Regions from separate parts of the Marinomonas primoryensis genome, predicted to be linked through region 1. Evidence: predicted binding sites of a transcription regulator. Region 1 holds the regulator's gene; each other region holds the start of a gene.
What was found. Region 1 encodes sigma-54, which starts transcription at its own class of promoters, with help from an activator protein. Its sites were predicted from a motif close to TGGCACNNNNNTTGCTNT; they were not measured.
Positions count from the first base shown of each region.

Region 2: MP3633_RS06735 (nitrate reductase) is a predicted target of sigma-54. The motif match lies at 1,938-1,955, and genes of this name have one in related genera.
Region 3: MP3633_RS18530 (amino acid ABC transporter substrate-binding protein) is a predicted target of sigma-54. The motif match lies at 1,539-1,556, and genes of this name have one in related genera.
Region 4: flgB (flagellar basal body rod protein FlgB) is a predicted target of sigma-54. The motif match lies at 1,656-1,673, and genes of this name have one in related genera.

Region 1 is NZ_CP054301.1:1,859,049-1,863,612, forward strand. It holds gene yjgA (ribosome biogenesis factor YjgA) at 1-307, opposite strand, end outside; gene mgtE (magnesium transporter) at 314-1,666, opposite strand; gene MP3633_RS08505 (HPr family phosphocarrier protein) at 1,674-1,943, opposite strand; gene ptsN (PTS IIA-like nitrogen regulatory protein PtsN) at 1,954-2,403, opposite strand; gene MP3633_RS08515 (RNA polymerase factor sigma-54) at 2,421-3,899, opposite strand; gene lptB (LPS export ABC transporter ATP-binding protein) at 3,975-4,564, opposite strand, start outside.
Region 2 is NZ_CP054301.1:1,473,388-1,477,951, forward strand. It holds gene nirB (nitrite reductase large subunit NirB) at 1-1,451, shown strand, start outside; gene nirD (nitrite reductase small subunit NirD) at 1,456-1,788, shown strand; gene MP3633_RS06735 (nitrate reductase) at 2,098-4,564, shown strand, end outside.
Region 3 is NZ_CP054301.1:3,984,845-3,989,408, forward strand. It holds gene MP3633_RS18520 (ComEA family DNA-binding protein) at 1-582, shown strand, start outside; gene lrp (leucine-responsive transcriptional regulator Lrp) at 623-1,099, opposite strand; gene MP3633_RS18530 (amino acid ABC transporter substrate-binding protein) at 1,641-2,663, shown strand; gene MP3633_RS18535 (amino acid ABC transporter permease) at 2,779-3,954, shown strand; gene MP3633_RS18540 (amino acid ABC transporter permease) at 3,965-4,564, shown strand, end outside.
Region 4 is NZ_CP054301.1:788,435-792,998, reverse strand. It holds gene MP3633_RS03645 (flagellar hook protein FlgE) at 1-36, opposite strand, end outside; gene MP3633_RS03640 (flagellar hook assembly protein FlgD) at 49-753, opposite strand; gene flgC (flagellar basal body rod protein FlgC) at 765-1,214, opposite strand; gene flgB (flagellar basal body rod protein FlgB) at 1,220-1,612, opposite strand; gene MP3633_RS03625 (CheR family methyltransferase) at 1,826-2,662, opposite strand; gene MP3633_RS03620 (chemotaxis protein CheV) at 2,718-3,647, opposite strand; gene flgA (flagellar basal body P-ring formation chaperone FlgA) at 3,788-4,480, shown strand.

The DNA of each region.
Region 1 (4,564 bases):
GTTTGTTGTAGGCTGCTGATGTTGTATCAAGTAAAGCGACACGTTGTGCTATCGTTTCGTGATCTTCTGTACGCATTACTCGACCGATATATTGTAAGTGCCTTCTTTTCGCTTCATTTTGTTTTATGCGTCCAGATTCTTCAATGGCATCTTTTAATGTGTCAGACATTTCAATTTTTTTAAGTTGATTTTTACTCAGGCTTAATAGTTTTTTACCAACTTCCTGCAAGGCATCCATTTCGCGTTTGACTTGGGATTTGCTTTTAGGGAGTTCGTCGTCATTTTCAAGTTGATCAAAGTCTGTCATGGGAACCTATATTAGAAAAATAGTAGCGAGGCCGAGGAAGGAAAGAAAACCAACAACATCGGTCACGGTAGTCAAAATTACGCTGCCAGCAAGCGCTGGGTCTATGCCAATCTTTTTTAGTAGAATGGGCAGGAGTGTACCAGTGGCGGCCGCAAATAGCAGGTTTATTATGGTAGCGCCTGCAATGATATAGGCAATCTTTATGTTGTCAAACCAAAGTGCGGTGAGAGCGGCAATAACGGTTGCCCAAAGAAGGCCGTTAATGAGGCCAACAATCAGCTCTCTGTTTAAAAGCCAGCGAGTATTTGTAGAGCCAATTTGATTTAATGCAATACCACGTATGACAAGTGTTAGTACTTGAGATCCGGCAATGCCGCCCATACTGGCAACGATCGGCATAAGAATGGCGAGTGCTACCACTTGATCAAGGGTGTTCTGAAACAGTCCAATTACATAAGAGGCAATGAACGCGGTAATAAGGTTGATTCCAAGCCACACAGCTCGTCTTTTTGTGGTTTTCATGATGGGGGCGAAGGTGTCTTCATCATCATCAAGACCTGCCATACTTAGCATTGAGTGTTCGGCTTCATCTCGAATAACATCAACCACATCATCGATGGTAATCCGACCAAGTAGTTTTTTAGTGGTGCCATCAATGACAGGTGCAGAAACAAGATCCATTTTTTCAAAGAGTTGAGCCACTTCACTCGCCGGTGTCTCGGCTTTAATAACGGTATATTCTGTTTCCATTACATCGCGAACGGTGGCTCTAACATCTGAAACTAATAATTTAGTGAGAGGGAGTGTCCCTAACAGTCGATTGGAGCGGCTGACAACAAGTAGGTTATCTGTCATGTCGGGCAGTGAAGAGTGTCTGCGCAAATAGCGAAAGACAATGTCTAGCGTTAGGTTCGGACGTATAGTGATCGTGTCCGTATTCATTAAGCCGCCGGCAGAGTCTTCCGAGTAGCTTAATAGTGCTTCGACCCGCGCTCTGTCTTGCGAGGTCATTGAAGAAAGGACTTCTGTTACAACTTTTTCTGGTAAGTGTTGTAATAAATCAGCTAAGTCATCGCTTTCAAAATGTTCGGATACGGCGATAAGTCGCTCTGTATCCATATTCTTCATGAATTGAACACCAATATCTTCGCTGAGATATTGTAGAACCTCGCCTTCATTCTTTGCTTCGATTAGCTCCCAGAGAAGCTTACGTTCTTTTGGTGGAGAGGACTCTAATAATCGAGCAACATCTTGCACTGGCAAGGCGCCGTTAAGTAAATAACGGATTTGCATCGTGGCGCCGGATTCGAGTGATTCGGTAATCGTTTTAAGATGATTAAGAGTGGTTTTCTCTGACATGGCCGTATTACTCGTCTTCACCAAAACGATTGTTAATTAATTCAACAACGGCTTTGATTGCCTCTTCTTCATCTTCTCCATTGGTTTTGATTCGAATGCTCGTTCCTTTTCCAGCGGCAAGCATCATCATTGCCATAATGCTTTTGCCGTCCACATTGCGACTGTCTTTTTCTATAGTGATATCACAAGAAAAGCGTGACGTCGTTTCCACTAATTTGCCAGCAGCGCGAGCATGCAAGCCAAGTTTATTTATGATGGTGATGGACTCTTCCTGCATGCTTTACTTCCTATATTAATGAGTCAAAAATATTAAATAGATCTTCGCTGGTTTGAGCGGTTCGTAGCTTGTCGAGCGCTTCAGGCGATTGAGCTAATTCTGCGATCTGAGCCAGTGTTGCAAGATGTTGATCGCATTCATTAGGCGGAACGATTAAGGCGAATATAAGATCAACGGCTCTCTTATCAATCGAGTCAAAATCTATTGGAGTTTGTAATGACATAACGACAATAGCGGTATGGTTTGCAGACTCTAGGCGGCAATGGGGTATAGCTATGCCGTTACCTATGCCTGTACTTCCAAGTTTTTCTCGCCCTAATAGGGCGTCATAAACGGCCTCGTTATTGCAATGCAACCGATTGGATGCAACGTCGGCGATACTTTCTAAAACTCGTTTCTTACTAACAATATCTTGCTTCGCCAGAACGAGCTCAGCTTTTAATAATGATTTCAAGGACATGATGAAATGGTTTCCGTTTAGATCAGTCGTTTTCGTTCATTGGAAGGAGGGATATTCATCGCCTCTCGATATTTGGCCACAGTTCGTCTAGCAACCTGTATGCCTTGGTCAGCCAAAACAGCGGCTAACTTATTATCACTTAGTGGTTTTTTTGCTGGCTCATCAGCCACAAGTTTCTTAATCATAGCTCGTATTGCGGTAGAAGAACATTCTCCACCTGACGCTGTGTTGACATGACTTGAGAAAAAGTACTTGAGTTCAAAAATACCTTTTGGTGTGTGCATGTATTTTTGTGTTGTTACTCTAGAAATTGTTGATTCATGCATGCCAACTTCTTCGGCGACATCATGAAGAACCATAGGTTTCATGGCCTCTTCACCTAATTCGAAGAAATCAATTTGTCGACTTACTATGCAGCTGGCCACTTTTAAGAGTGTTTCGTTGCGGCTTTGTAAGCTTTTCATAAACCATTTGGCTTCCTGAAGAGAGGTTTTAATGTAGCTTACGTCTGCTGCGGTGGTTGCAGCTGTACTTGCCATGGCGGAATAGGTTTCGTTTATTTTGATGGGTGGTAGGGCGTCATTATTTAGCTCAACTTGCCATATGCCATTGTGTTTTTTGACGGAAACATCAGGAATGACATAATCCGTATCATCTGCATCTATAACTGAGCCAGGACGCGGGTTAAGTTGTTGTATTAAATTAACAACTTCCTTTAGTGCTTCGTCTTTTAGTTTTGTTTTTCGGCTTAATTGTGCAAAATCTCGATTGCCTAGTAGTGGTAGATAATGGTCAATGAGATTGTGTGTGCTTTTATAAAGAGGGTGGCTTTGGAATGCTTCTAGTTGAACAAGCAAGCAGTCTCGCAAATCAATAGAGCAGACGCCAACTGGGTCAAAGCGTTGCAGTCTGTGTTGAACTGCGATGACTTCTTCCATGTCTAAATCTTCTAATTCGACACAAAGTGATTCCCAAATGTCTTGAGTTGAAATACTTAGATAGCCATCGGTTTGAACGCACTCGATAATAGCGTAAGCAATTTCAATGTCTCTGTCAGATATATGAGTTAGATTTAATTGCCAGATCAGATGGTCTTGTATGCTTTCTGCTGGAGCGTTGCGGCTTTCGAAGTCGCTTTCACCTTCATAGCTATTATGATCGCTGACGGCCGCAGCAGAGCTTTGGTATGTGTCATCCCAGCTGCTGTCAATAGACAGTTCTTCAGGAATGCTTTCAGTCCACTCTGATTCAACGCGCGCTTCTTCACTATTACTATCAAGTGTCGCCTCAGGAGCGCTTTTTGATTCAATGCTTGCAGGTTGATCGTTGTGAATTTGTTCGTCGTCATCTAGCTCAAGAAGAGGGTTAGATTCGAGAAATTCATGAATTTCTTGCTTCAGGTCCAACGTGGAAAGCTGCAGCAAGCGAATGGCTTGTTGTAGCTGTGGTGTCATGGTCAGCTGTTGGCCGAGTTTTAGTTGCAAAGACTGCTTCATAGAGCAACTCTTTTTATTTGAATGAATTGGAACGAGTTATGCATACTACTCCCTTTCTACAGCAATGATAAGGGGTTACAGACGGAAGTCGTCGCCTAGATAGACCTTTTTTACTTGTTCATTGTTGATGACGGTGCTGGCATCGCCAGAAGCAATAATATAACCGTTGCCAACAATGTAAGCCTTATCACAGATGTCTAATGTTTCTCTAACATTGTGATCGGTAATTAGGACGCCGATTCCACTTTCTTGAAGGTGCTTGATGATGAGCTTGATGTCGCCGACAGAAATAGGGTCCACGCCGGCGAAAGGTTCATCCAGTAGGATGAACTTAGGGTTCATAGCAACGGCTCTTGCTATTTCAACACGTCGTCTTTCTCCACCCGATAGTGCCATTCCTAAGTTCTCACGAATGTGGGTGATGTGGAACTCTTCTAATAAATCTTCGAGTCTGTCTTTTCGTTGGCTTTTTGTTAGTGCTTTACGCGTTTCTAAAATGGCCGTGATATTGTCTTCGACAGACATTTTACGAAAAATGGAGGCTTCCTGAGGAAGATAGCCAATGCCTTTTTGAGCGCGAGTGTGCATGGCGTCTTTAGTGATGTCTACACCATCGATAAATATGCCGCCAGCGTCATTTGATACCATGCCAACTATCATATAAA
Region 2 (4,564 bases), 390 kb from region 1:
CGGAAGATGGTAAAAAGTTATTAGGCGCAGTATTGGTTGGTGACAACAGCTATTACGATACGTTGTTGCAATATTATCTGAATGCCATTGATTTGCCAGCACAGGCTCAATCATTAATTTTGCCTGCGATGGATGGTGCGCCAGTTGGATTGGGGGTGGATGCTTTACCTGCGACGGCGTCTATTTGTAGTTGTCATAATGTCTCCAAGCAAGACATCAGTGACGCCGTGTGCAACGGGGCTTTGTCTGTTGGCGATGTGAAAGGTGTTACCAAAGCCGCAACGGGCTGTGGTGGTTGTGCGGCGTTATTGAAAAAAGTCGTCGATAACGAATTACTGGCGTTGGGTGTGGAAGTAAGTACTGATATTTGTGAGCACTTTGCCTACACGCGCCAAGATTTATACAACATGGTGAAAATCGAAGAAATTAAAAGCTTTGATCGCTTATTAGAGACTCACGGTAAAGGCCACGGTTGTGAAATTTGTAAGCCAGCGGTGGGGTCTATTTTAGCCAGTGTTTGGAATGATTATGTTCTGAAAAAAGAACATATCAGCTTGCAGGACACCAATGATCGTTTCTTAGCGAACATGCAAAAAGACGGAACCTATTCGATTGTTCCTCGTATTCCTGGAGGGGAAATCACCCCTGATAGGCTGATTGTATTAGGTGAAGTGGCGAAAGAATACGCGCTTTATACCAAGGTGACAGGTGGTCAGCGTATTGATTTGTTTGGTGCAACATTAGCTCAGCTGCCAGAAATCTGGGAGAAGTTAATCGCTGCTGGTTTTGAAACAGGCCAGGCTTACGGTAAGTCATTGCGTACGGTGAAATCCTGTGTTGGTAGTACTTGGTGTCGTTATGGTGTTAACGACAGCATGAAAATGGCGATTGATCTTGAGAACCGTTATAAAGGTTTACGTTCACCTCATAAAATAAAATTTGCCGTATCAGGTTGTACTCGAGAATGTGCAGAGGCGCAGAGCAAAGATATTGGTGTGATTGCAACAGAAGGTGGTTGGAATTTATATGTCTGTGGTAATGGTGGTATGAAGCCTCGTCACGGTGATTTATTTGCCACTGATTTAGACGATGAAACCTTAGTAAAATACATTGACCGTGTGCTGATGTTTTATACAAAAACCGCAGATCGCTTACAGCGAACATCGGTATGGATGGATGGTTTAGAGGGTGGTTTAGCGTATTTAAAAGACGTTGTTATTAATGACAAACTTGGCTTATGCGATGAGTTGGAAGCGCGGATGGAACATATTGTTGATACTTTCCAATGTGAATGGAAAACCACCTTAGAGGATCCAGAAGCACTCAAAACCTTTCGTCAGTTTGTTAACTATGAAGGGGTTGATACCAACGTGGTCTTTGTCGAAGAGCGAAACCAGATGCGCCCAGCAACAGATCTTGAAAAACAGCAACTCATTGCTAAGGCGGGGTAATAAAATGACGATGCAGTGGAAATTAGTGTGTAAGCAAAGCGACCTTGTTGTGGGCGCTGGTGTGGCGGCCATGGTGAATGGTGAACAAATAGCGTTGTTTTATGTACCCGAATCGGAAAAAAAGGTCTTTGCAATTGGAAACTGGGATCCGATAGGAAAAGCCAACGTAATGTCGAGAGGTCTCGTTGCCCACCTTCAAAATGAATGGGTGGTCGCGAGCCCTTTGTACAAACAGCACTTTGTATTGGCATCGGGCCAATGTATTGAAGAAAACATCAAAGTGCCTCACTGGTCTGCTAAATTAGAAGATGACAATTTATACATTGCGCTGAATTAAATATTAATGCCAAAAAATACGTGCACTTAAGTGATTGCTTTGCTCTATATAGGTGCGTTTTTACCTAATGTGTCATTGGTTTTTTTTGATAGCTTGTCCTAACGCCTTTAATAGCGGTGAACGATGAGGTTTGTATGAATTTTTCAAGTTGGCTCACTTATTGCTTTTATAATATTAACTGATGCACCGTAAACCGACGATGGCTTACACATAAAGCAGTCAGATATTACAAAAGGCAACGAGGCCCAATCGCTTTTCTAGGAAAGCGATTGGGCCTTTTTTTGTTTTTTAAAAGCGTGAGGAAGGTCCATGACAGCAACGATCGGAAAAACGACCTGTCCATATTGTGGTGTGGGATGTGGTGTTAATTTAACGATTCCAAACTCGTCAACGGAATCTGTGCCACCAGTCTCCGGTGATTTAGATCATCCGGCCAACTTTGGTCGCCTTTGTGTTAAAGGTAGTAGTCTTGCTCAAACGCTGCAATCGGATGATCGTCTTTTGACGCCCATTGTTAAGGGGGAATCTGTCTCTTGGGAGTCGGCTGTAGGCACGGTTAGCGATAAAATTGCACAAGTTGTGCAAGATCACGGACCGGATGCGTTCGCTTTTTATCTTTCTGGCCAGATCCTAACGGAAGACTATTATGTCGCGAATAAATTAGCGAAAGGTTTTATCGGTACCGCCAATGTGGATACCAACTCTCGTTTGTGTATGGCGTCTGCCGTGGTGGGTTACAAACGAGCGTTTGGCTCTGACACCGTGCCTTGTAACTATGAGGATTTAGAACTGTGTGATTTATTGATCTTGGTTGGATCAAATGCGGCGTGGACGCATCCTATTTTGTATCAACGAATGGCGGCGGCGAAAAAACAGCGCCCTAACATGAAAATTGTGGTGATCGATCCTAGAGAAACGGCAACGTGTGATATTGCCGATTTACATTTGGCCATTAAGCCGGGCAGTGATGCGGCTATTTTTTCTTTTCTTCTGCAGCACTCCGCACAAACGGGCATTCTTGATAATGACTTTATTGCCCAACATACCAACGGCTTTAATGACGCCTTAAAGCAAGCAAATGAATCGACACCCAACCTTGTTTCAGCTGCGAAATTTAGTGGTGTGAGCGAGCAAGCATTAATGAGGTTGGCTCATTGGTGGGAACAAACAGAGAAAACAGTCACGTTTTACTCCCAAGGAGTGAATCAATCTTCGTCTGGTGTGGATAAATGCAACGCAATTATTAACTGCCATTTGGCCACAGGACGAATAGGAAAAGAAGGCACAGGGCCTTTTTCGATAACGGGCCAACCAAATGCCATGGGTGGACGAGAAGTCGGTGGTTTAGCGAATCAGTTGGCCGCACATATGGACTTTGCAACGCCAGGCGCTCAGGATTTGGTTCAGCGTTTTTGGCAGGCCCCTAACTTGGCAACAGAAAACGGTTTGAAGGCGGTTGATCTATTTCAAGCGATGGAAGAAGGTAAGGTCAAAGTTGTTTGGATTATGTCGACAAATCCTATGGTGAGTTTACCGGATACGGCTCAAGTAAGGCGCGCATTGGAAAAATGTGAGTTAGTGATTGTCAGTGACTGTAAAGCACACACGGATACTACCGCGTTGGCGGACGTTTTGTTACCAGCAACGGGCTGGAGCGAGAAAGACGGCACAGTAACGAATTCCGAGCGACGGATTTCTCGTCAACGCGGTTTACTACCTGCTCCTGGTGACGCCAAACATGATTGGTGGACTATTTGTGAAGTGGCAAAAAAATTAGGGTTTCAAGCCGCATTTTCGTACAAGGGTGTGCATGATATTTTTGCTGAGCATGCGGCTTTGTCTGCCTTTGAAAATAACGGTAAACGAGATTTTGATATTGGCCATTTTAGTCAAATAAGCAAGCTTGAATACGATGGTCTGATCCCCGTTCAATGGCCTGTGCCTAAAGGCAAGCCAGAAGGAACGAAGCGGATGTTCGAGGATGGTCGCTTTTTCACCCCAGATGGACGAGCTAAATTTGTCCCCATCGTGCCTAAGTTGCCAATCAATGAACCGACCAGTGAGTGGCCGTTCATGTTGAATACTGGCCGAGTTCGTGATCAGTGGCATACGATGACGAGAACAGGGGATGCCGCCTTGCTAACAAAGCACACAGATCAACCATACGTTGAGATTCATCCGAAAGATGCGAGACAGTTAGGCATTGAAGATAAAACGCTGGTTCGTCTTACTTCGCCTTATGGGGAGGCGCTGTTAAAGGCGAAGGTGAGTCGAGCGATATCGCCGGGAAATGTGTTTGCACCGATTCATTGGACGCAACAGTTCTCGAATGCGGCGGTTGTATCAAATTTAATTCCTCAAGTGGTTGATCCTTTATCGGGCCAGCCAGAATCAAAACACGCTCAAGTGAAACTTGAAGCGGTGACAGAGGTTTTCTATGGTGTGATCGTTTCAGCAACGCCGTTGGAAGCGCTTGATTTCACTTATTGGTGTTATGTGCCATCAAAGCATGGCTATCATTACGAAGTAGTGTGGTCGATTGGGGAAAGTGTGGCTTCTATTCAATCTTCGTTTAAAATATCGGCTCAAGTAACAGGGGAATGGTTAGAATACACCAACCCTAGGACTCAACAAATAAGGTTGGCGTATATTACTGATCAAAAGCTAACCGTTGCAGTGTATTTGCATCCCACACCTAAATCTATTTTTTGTGATTGGCTAGAGTCTAAATTGGCTGTAAATGAAACGCTGTCTGAATTAGATCGAATGGCGATTC
Region 3 (4,564 bases), 1.9 Mb from region 1:
AATGAGAGAACCGAAGACAATCTAAGTGGCACTTTACGCCTTCAACTGTGCGCCTTTCTTCAGGACGTCGACAAGCGTTCAGAACAGCTCGTATTAGCGTCCACCACCATTGGTGAAATAAAAGGACAACACTTTCTTACCGATTGTCACTATGACCTATTTTTTCAACTGCCAACTACCGGTACTTGGCAGCTAGCACTGCAACTCAGCGAATGGGACGGAGCAGAATACACGCTGTGCAATTCTGCCTATTTCGACACGCTTTATCAGGTACAAGCCATTCCGGCTAATTTTGAACCGACAATAAATGTTGATGAGAAAGTAAAAGAAAGCGTGACGCCATCCCCAAAAGTACCTACAACGCAGAAAGTTGTAAAAAAAAACGTCATTGGTTACGTCAATGGTTATCGCGCCATCAATAAATCAAAAGTGGAAAAGATTTTAAAGGTGAAAGGTGTGCCGAAAAAATTACTCGATAAATTGGTAGCAGAGCGCCCTTTTCGTTCAGAAAAGGCCGTACTCAATGTCAAAGGAATGGGGCCCGCCATGTTAAACAAAATAATCGCCGAGTTAACAAGCTAATAAATACGTTATTTCGAATCAGCAGCCATTCGTTAATTACTTAAGGAATATTAACGACCGTGGTGTTTTTTACTTCTTCCATTGCGACATAGGTCCGAGACTCTCGAACATGCGGCAGAGTTAATAAAGTTTCTCCTAATAGCAAACGATACGTATCCATATTGGAGACACGTGCTTTTAGAAGGTATTCGAAATCCCCAGCAATGAGATGACACTCTAAAATTTCTGGAATTTCTGAAACGGCCGTTTTAAATTCATTAAAACCTTCAGGTGACGTTGTCTTAAGACGAATCTCGACAAAAACAAGTAATCCCGCGTCCACTTTCTTTGGATTTACTAAAGCACAGTAGCCTGTAATATAACCATTACGCTCTAAACGACGCACCCGCTCTAAACAAGGAGTGGCACTTAATCCTACTCGACTCGCCAATTCAACATTCGATAAGCGACCATTAATCTGCAGTTCACGTAGAATTTTTTTATCTAGGCGATCGAGCGGTTTTGATGAGTTATCCATCTGATGTGGATCTCCTTACATGACTTCAATTGATGTTTAAGTCTACCATGCAGGTTACGAAGTATGGAAAGTGCTTTATTCAATATATTTAATACGGGTATTTGAACAGGTTACAAAAAAGCACCAAAATGTTGCGAAAAAATATTTTCGAACAAAATAGAACACGCCACGGTCATAATCGCCCCACTACTGTGCACAACTCTTATTCAGAATAGGCTACAGCCCTTGTTCCCCGCGACTTTGAAAAAATCGTATCTCTTCACAAAAATATAAAAATTCACGCTTTAATCTACTGAAAGTGCAAAAAATGAGTATGGAACACCTCCTTGCTGATATTTTATCCTTGACTACGCCTCCAAAGAGTAATTCTATAGGGGAATGTGATGACCTTTGTAGAGGAATCATCTACATATTCCAAACAACAAGAATAATTAAATGTTGGCACTAACTTTGCTTTGCTTAACAAGCAGATCTTAGGATCTGGTATCTAAAGTTCAGCAAGATAACAACATATATAAAAACGCCTGGGAGGCTCAATATAATGAAATCGAATGTTGGTAAACTACTGTCTACTGCAGCCATCGCCGTAACTATCAGCGCTGGTGCAGCCGCATCTACTCTTGAAGATGTAAAAGCAAAAGGTTTTGTTCAATGTGGCGTAAGCCTAGGCGTACCAGGATTCTCAAACGCCGATTCAAACGGTAATTGGTCTGGTATTGATGTTGACGCTTGTCGCGCAACCGCTGCTGCAATCTTCGGTGATGCTCAAAAAGCAAAATTCACCCCTCTTTCAGCGAAAGAGCGTTTCACTGCACTACAGTCAGGAGAAATCGACGTACTAACTCGTAACACGACGTGGACTTATACTCGTGACGCATCTCTAGGTCTAGATTTCACTGCGGTTAACTTCTATGACGGTCAAGGCTTCATGGCTCGTAAAGCGCTTGGGGTTACATCTGCACTAGATCTTGATGGTGCAACGGTTTGTACAGAACAGGGTACAACGACAGAATTGAATATGGCTGACTTCTTCCGTAAACATAAAATGTCTTACGTTCCTGTTGTTGTTCAAAAAGCAGATGAAGCTTTGGCAGCGTACGCTTCAGGTCGTTGTGACGTTTTCACTACGGATAAATCAGGTCTAGCGGCTCACCGTTCTAAGTTAGCCGATCCAGCAGCTCACATTATTCTTGAAGAAACTATTTCTAAAGAACCTCTAGGTCCTGTTGTGCGTCATGGCGACAACCAGTGGAAAGATATTGTGACTTGGGCAATGTTCGTTCAGGTTAATGCTGAAGAAATGAACATTACTTCTAAGAATGTTGCTAAAATCAAGAAAGAATCAAATGATCCAGGTATCAAGCGTTTATTAGGTGCTGAAGGCGATATGGGTGCTCAACTAGGCCTATCTGCTGACTGGGCTTACAACGTCATCGCTGAAGTAGGTAACTACGGCGAAGTGTTTGAACGTAACGTTGGACCATCTACACCAGTAGGTCTTCCACGTGGTATTAACAAATTATGGACTGACGGTGGTGTTATGTACGCGCCACCAGTACGTTAATACCTAAAAGCTACCTGCTTCGGGTATTTACCCAGCGACTCTAAAACACTAGAGTCGCTGGGTTTCTCCCCCCTTCCTTACACATCTGACGAGCATTTCAATTGCCTGAACTAAGATGAGCGATAAAACAACTTCAAGTAATAAAAGCATTTTGCATGATGCTGGCACTCGTGCCCTAATCTTTCAAATTGTGCTTCTAGCAGTGGTTGTCTTCGTAGGTTATTACTTATTTAGTAACTTACAAGCAAACCGAGCTGACCAAGGTATTTCCACTGGTTTTGCATTTTTAAACCAACCAGCTGGATTTCCCGTTCTCATTCACCTAATTGAATACACTGAGGCTGACACCTACGGGCGAGCGTTTTTTGTAGCCCTAATTAATACGGTTGTTATTTCCTTAATGGGGATCGTATTAGCGACCATTATTGGTGTTGTAATGGGCTTAGCCCGTCTTTCTAATAATTGGTTGGTAGCGCGCTTAGCAACGGTATACGTTGAAACGTTGCGTAATATCCCCTTATTGTTACAAATGTTTTTCTGGTATTTCGCTGTTCTTGCAGCCTTGCCCACACCTAAAAACAGTATAGTATTTGCGGATTTTTTCTTAAATAAACGCGGAATCTATTCTCCAAATCCAATAGCTCAAGACGGTTTTGGTTTTGTAGTGGCAGGGTTTGTACTGTCGATTATTGCATCTATTGCTTTAGTCGTTTGGGCGAAGAAACGTCAGACAAAAACAGGCCTTTGGTTTCCTGCTTATTGGGCTTCTCTAGGTACAATCGTTGTTATTACCTTTTTAGCGTTGGCTGTATCAGGCTTCCCTATCGAGTTTGATCTTCCACAAAAAAGCCGCTTTAACGTCACCGGCGGGATGGTTCTTCCGCCAGAGTTTGTTGCTGTGCTTGTAGCACTGTCTACTTATACTGGTGCTTTTATTGCAGAAATCGTTCGTGCCGGTATTTTGTCTGTAAATTGGGGGCAAACTGAAGCCGCTCGCTCTTTAGGGCTAAGAGACAGCTTGACTCAACGTTTGATTGTTTTACCTCAAGCGTTACGAGTTATTATTCCACCACTTACTAGCCAATTCCTAAACTTAGCGAAGAACTCATCACTTGGTGCCGCTATTGCGTACCCTGAGTTAGTCGCTGTAGTAATGGGCACGACACTGAATCAAACAGGTCAAGCGGTAGAAAGTATCGGTCTTTGTATGCTGGTTTACGGTACATTGAGTTTGACTATTTCTCTATTTATGAACTGGTACAACAAAAAAATGTCGTTAACAGAGCGCTAGGAGGAAGATCATGGCTATTGAATTTAAACCATCACCAAGCCTTCCACCACCAGTGAATTCTGTTGGTGCTGTGGCATGGGTTCGTCAAAACTTATTGTCGTCCCCTCTCAATATATTTTTAACCTTGTTCAGCTTTTATGTTTTGTATTTGCTTGTTCCACCGGTAATAGAATGGGGCATTCTTACTGCAACATTTGAAGGTGCATCTAAAGCAGACTGTACGGGTGGAGGAGCATGCTGGGCTTTCATCGGTGTGTACTTTGAACAGTTTATGTATGGTCTATATCCATCAGAAGAAACGTGGCGTATTAACTTAGCCTTGATTCTATTGGTGGTTTTGATTGGTACTTTCGCTGTAAAAACGGTTAATAAACTATTCCTCTCCATTGGGATTTTAATTATTTACCCAGTTATTGCTTATTTCCTATTTGCTGGCGGTGTATTCGGACTAGAAGTCGTTGAAACCTCTTTATGGGGTGGCTTGTTCTTAACCACACTCATCGGCGTAGTGGGTATTGTAGCTTCGTTTCCTTTAGGTGTTTTGTTGGCGCTTGGTCGTCAATCAAACATGCCGATAGCGAAGTCTATTTGTATCGTCTTCATTGAAACT
Region 4 (4,564 bases), 1.1 Mb from region 1:
CGCTTTAATGCCAGATAGTGCAGTATTAAATCCCATAATATTCTCCAATCACCCTAATATTTCTAATTCATTCGTAAGTTTGATTTTTCCGTGGTTTTCCACGTTTAAAACCGTGCCGTTTTCACCATTAATGGTGACACCTTGAATCCGCGTTGGAAGACGAGTACTCAAGGCCGAAATTTCGCCCTTGTCATTTGTCGAGGACGCGGCAAAACGATATTCACCAGGCGGCAAAACATTTCCGTCATCATCTAACTTATCCCACTTATACTCACCAGAGTTAAGCGTAGCCGTACGAACAAGGCGGTTATCTGCGTCGTATATTTTCAATGTCGCCGTCTGAGAGTTTTCAGGCATCACCGTCCTTAACTGAACCCCTTCCAAACCATCTGTCACTTTAGCTTTACTCCCTTCCATCAAGATCGACTTACCGACCAAGGTAGAGGCACTAAGCGCCTGATTAGAAGTAAGCGAGGTCGCCATATTTTCTAGCTGGTCAGAGATACTGGTTAGCCTTTCTAACGAGCTAAACTGTGACATTTGCGCCACCATGTCATTCGTATCCTGAGGCGCCGTCGGATCCTGCCCTTTTAGCTGTTCGATATACAGCTTTAAAAAGACATTTTGATCGGCCAGCGCCCCTTCATTTTTAGGCACTTCCGGCTTTTCAATACCAGCTTTGGACTTGGCCGCTTCTGTTCCGTATTGGGATATCAGCCCGCCAAGACCTTTCGTATCAGATATATCTGCCATCTAATCTGCTCCTATGACTGCCCAAGCGTGAGCATTTTCTGCATCATACTTTTTGCCGAGTTCATAATTTCCACATTCGTCTGAAAAGATCGAGAAGCCGACATCATATCGGCCATTTCTTCCATCGGGTTCACATTCGGGTAAAAGACATAACCCTCTTCATTCGCCATTGGGTGGCCTGGCTCGTACCTAGGTTGCAAAGGTGCATCCGATTCGACAATACCATCAATCTTCACCCCAACCCCAGCACCGCTATCATCACTGCTGGCATTACCCCAACCATAGTCACGCATACTGTCATTCATCATCTGTGAGAACACTGGCTTACGGGCACGATACGTCTGATCCGCAGAGCTTGCCGCGCTATCTACGTTTGCCATATTGCTCGCAATCGTATTCAAACGCACTGTTTGGGCACTCATTGCAGACCCAGAAATAGTAAAAATATTACTTAAAGACATCGTTATTAATTCCCAGTAAGCGCCTTTCTCATGCCGCTAATTTTTCTATCTAAGAACATAAAACTCGTATCGAATTGTAATGAGTTTTGTGCGTACTCAGCCTGCTCTCTTTGCATATCCACCGTGTTACCATCTAACGATGGTTGATTGGCATTTCGGTACAACAAGCCATCAGACTCACCCGAAAAACCTTCCTCTGAGATATGCCTAGCATTTGTTCCAGCAAGTCTAAGCTTGCTACTTTCACTACTTAAAACCGAGTCGAACGAAATATCTCTCGCCTTAAAATTTGGCGTGTCAGCGTTAGCAATATTATTTGCAAGGACGGCCGCTCTTGCACTTCTAAACTCCAGCGTCTTGTCGTGTCCTGCAAATGCACTCGCAAAAGATATAGCCATTCAATCCTCAAGGAAAAATATTATTTATCAATATAGATAAAATAAAGCAATTATGATGCCATAAATAAAAACCCTTATTTTTCAATTGGTTAAATATTAAAACCCTCCTAACGGCAAAAAGCGGCAACAATAATGACAGAACAATAAACACAAAAAAGCCCATCTAAAAACATTAGACAGGCTCTTTAATACGAAATGTAAGGACTATCTAAACTAAACAGCTTTAGATTTATAGACAATACCTGGATGGCATTGAACAATTTCAAAGTGATCAGATAAACCACTCAATGCCTCTGATCCGCCAAGAAACAAATATCCACCAGGCTTTAGAGAAGCATGCATTCTCTTCAAAATATCCAATTTTAGATCAACGGTAAAATATATTAGTACATTTCGACAAAAGATTACGTCGAATTTTCCTAACATGGCGAATGAATCGATAAGGTTCAAATACCTAAAATCTACACGCGAACTCAAATGCGGCTTTATTTTCCAAGTTGAGTCGTTGACCTTATCAAAATATCGTTTCTGTAAATCTACACCAAGACCACGAGCAATAGCCAAGCTATCGTATTCACCTTGCTTGGCATGCTGGAGTATGTTTGTACAAATATCCGTCGCAACAATTTTTTCACCAGCCTTCAAAACACCTGGTCGAGTAGATTTAAACTCTTCAATTACCATACTGATAGAGTAAGGTTCTTGGCCTGTAGATGAGGCGGCCGACCAAATCTTTAGAGGAGCAGCCGTCATTTCAGGCAGCACATTGTTTTTCAAAATGGTAAATGGATGCGTATCCCTAAACCAAAGCGTTTCATTTGTTGTCATTGCATTAATGACTTCTTCCTTAAGCTTAGAACTCCCAAATCGCTCTAAAGCGTCAACTAACTGCTCAATCTTAGAAAAATTCTCTCTTTCCAAGACTTTACCTAGACGACTAGCGACCAAATATTGTTTGTTATCACTCAGTGAGATTCCACACGCTTTCTGCAAGTAATCTCTGAACCTAATATAGCCATTAGGTGTAATTGCATTTGTACTACTGAGCATTAAAACTCCATAAGTAACAGGGATAAAGAAGGCACTTCAAAGATTAGCCTAAACATCATTCAGATTGCACCTGCACAGTTTCTATTGCCAATCGAGCCAATTCATCCGGTTGGAACTTCGCCAAGAAACCATCTGCCCCAACTTTTTTCACCATCGCTTCATTGAAAACACCACTCAAAGAAGTATGAAGAAGAATGAACAAATCTTGTAGACGACTATCATTACGAATAGCTGTCGTCAGCGTATATCCATCCATCTCTGGCATTTCAATATCAGAAATAACCATAGAAAACTCCTGCGTGACGTCTTTTCCTTCTGCAACCATGTCTTGGAGGAAGGTAAGCGCTTCGCGACCATCACACAAAACGGTGGTAGCAAAACCAACCTGTTCCATACAACGCTTAATTTGTTTACGTGCAACCGAAGAGTCATCAACAATAAGTATATGATGCTTTTTCGCATTTTCTGTTACGTCAGCATTTACAATGCCTTCCGAAATATCCTGTCGAGTAGGAGCAACCTCAGATAGAATCTGCTCAACATCGATAATCTCAACCATTTCTTTGTCGACCTGACAAACAGCAGTCAAATAGTTATCGTTCGACAACCCTTTAGGTGGGGGCTGAATATCACTCCAGTTCATGTTTACGATACGCTCGACGCCACGAACCAGAAAACCCTGAATTCGACGATTATATTCCGTAATAATGACAAAACATTGACTGATATTCTCCATTGGGCTCGCGCCAGTTGCCAAACCCAAATCTAAAATTGGAATGGTTCCACCACGAATATGAGCAACACCTCTGACCACAGGCGAACTGTGAGGCATAGTTGTTAACTTCGGACACTGAAGAACTTCTTTCACTTTAAAGACATTGATGCCATAAATTTGCTTACCATTCAGGCGAAACAACAGCAGTTCAAGTCGATTTTCCCCTACAAGCTGCGTACGTTGGTTAACAGTATCCAAAACTCCAGCCATAAACGCCTCCAAAATGTGTAAACATTATACCGAGGTATAACCTCAAAATTGTTAAAATGCATCATCCAATGATAAAGTGCTTTCTAATATTTTACTAACTATCTTATTTATAACGCCATAATAGACAAAGTGAGCGAATCATGCGAATCATAAGGCTAAGCTTAGCCTTCATTTGTTTTCAAGCCAGTTTTACATTTGCCTTATCTACTGAAGATCAAATTAATCACTACATAAACCAAGTAGAGATTCCTAGACTGGCAGAAATATATCCGGATGCCATTATTAGCATTACATTAAATAATGCAGCAGCGCTCAATTATTTACCGGCTTGCGACAGTGAGTCGATTCAAATCCGCAATCAGAGACCAGAAGCGACCAAACGCACAAATTATGAAATCAGTTGCAACAACCCTACGTGGAAGTCTTATGCTCCCGTTACCCAATCCATCATGATTCCGGCCATAAAAACCATCACTCCAATTAATCGCGGCCAAGTCATCAGTAAGTCAAATACGGATGTGGGTGAAGTCGACTTATCTAGCTTAAGAGGACATGTTTTTACAAAGAAAAACCCTCCTTATGGCCAGGTCGCATCACGAAACTTGCGCATTAATACCTTTATAACGGTTAATCTAACGACCCCACCAATGCTTGTAAAAAAAGGCAATGTCGTATTAATAACAGCAAAAAGTGGCAGTATTACCGTCAGAATGAATGGTGTTGCTTTAGAAAATGGTGTAGAAGGACAACAAATACGTGTCCAAAACACAAGTTCTGAAAGAATTATATACGCCAAAGTTGTAACTGACAGTGAGGTTCTTGTAAACTATTGAGTACAGACTGACCGGCAGTTTATATATTCTTTTTTTCTGAAGCTTTTCATTAAAGTTTTTGTGGATCTTGCCGACAACATAGAC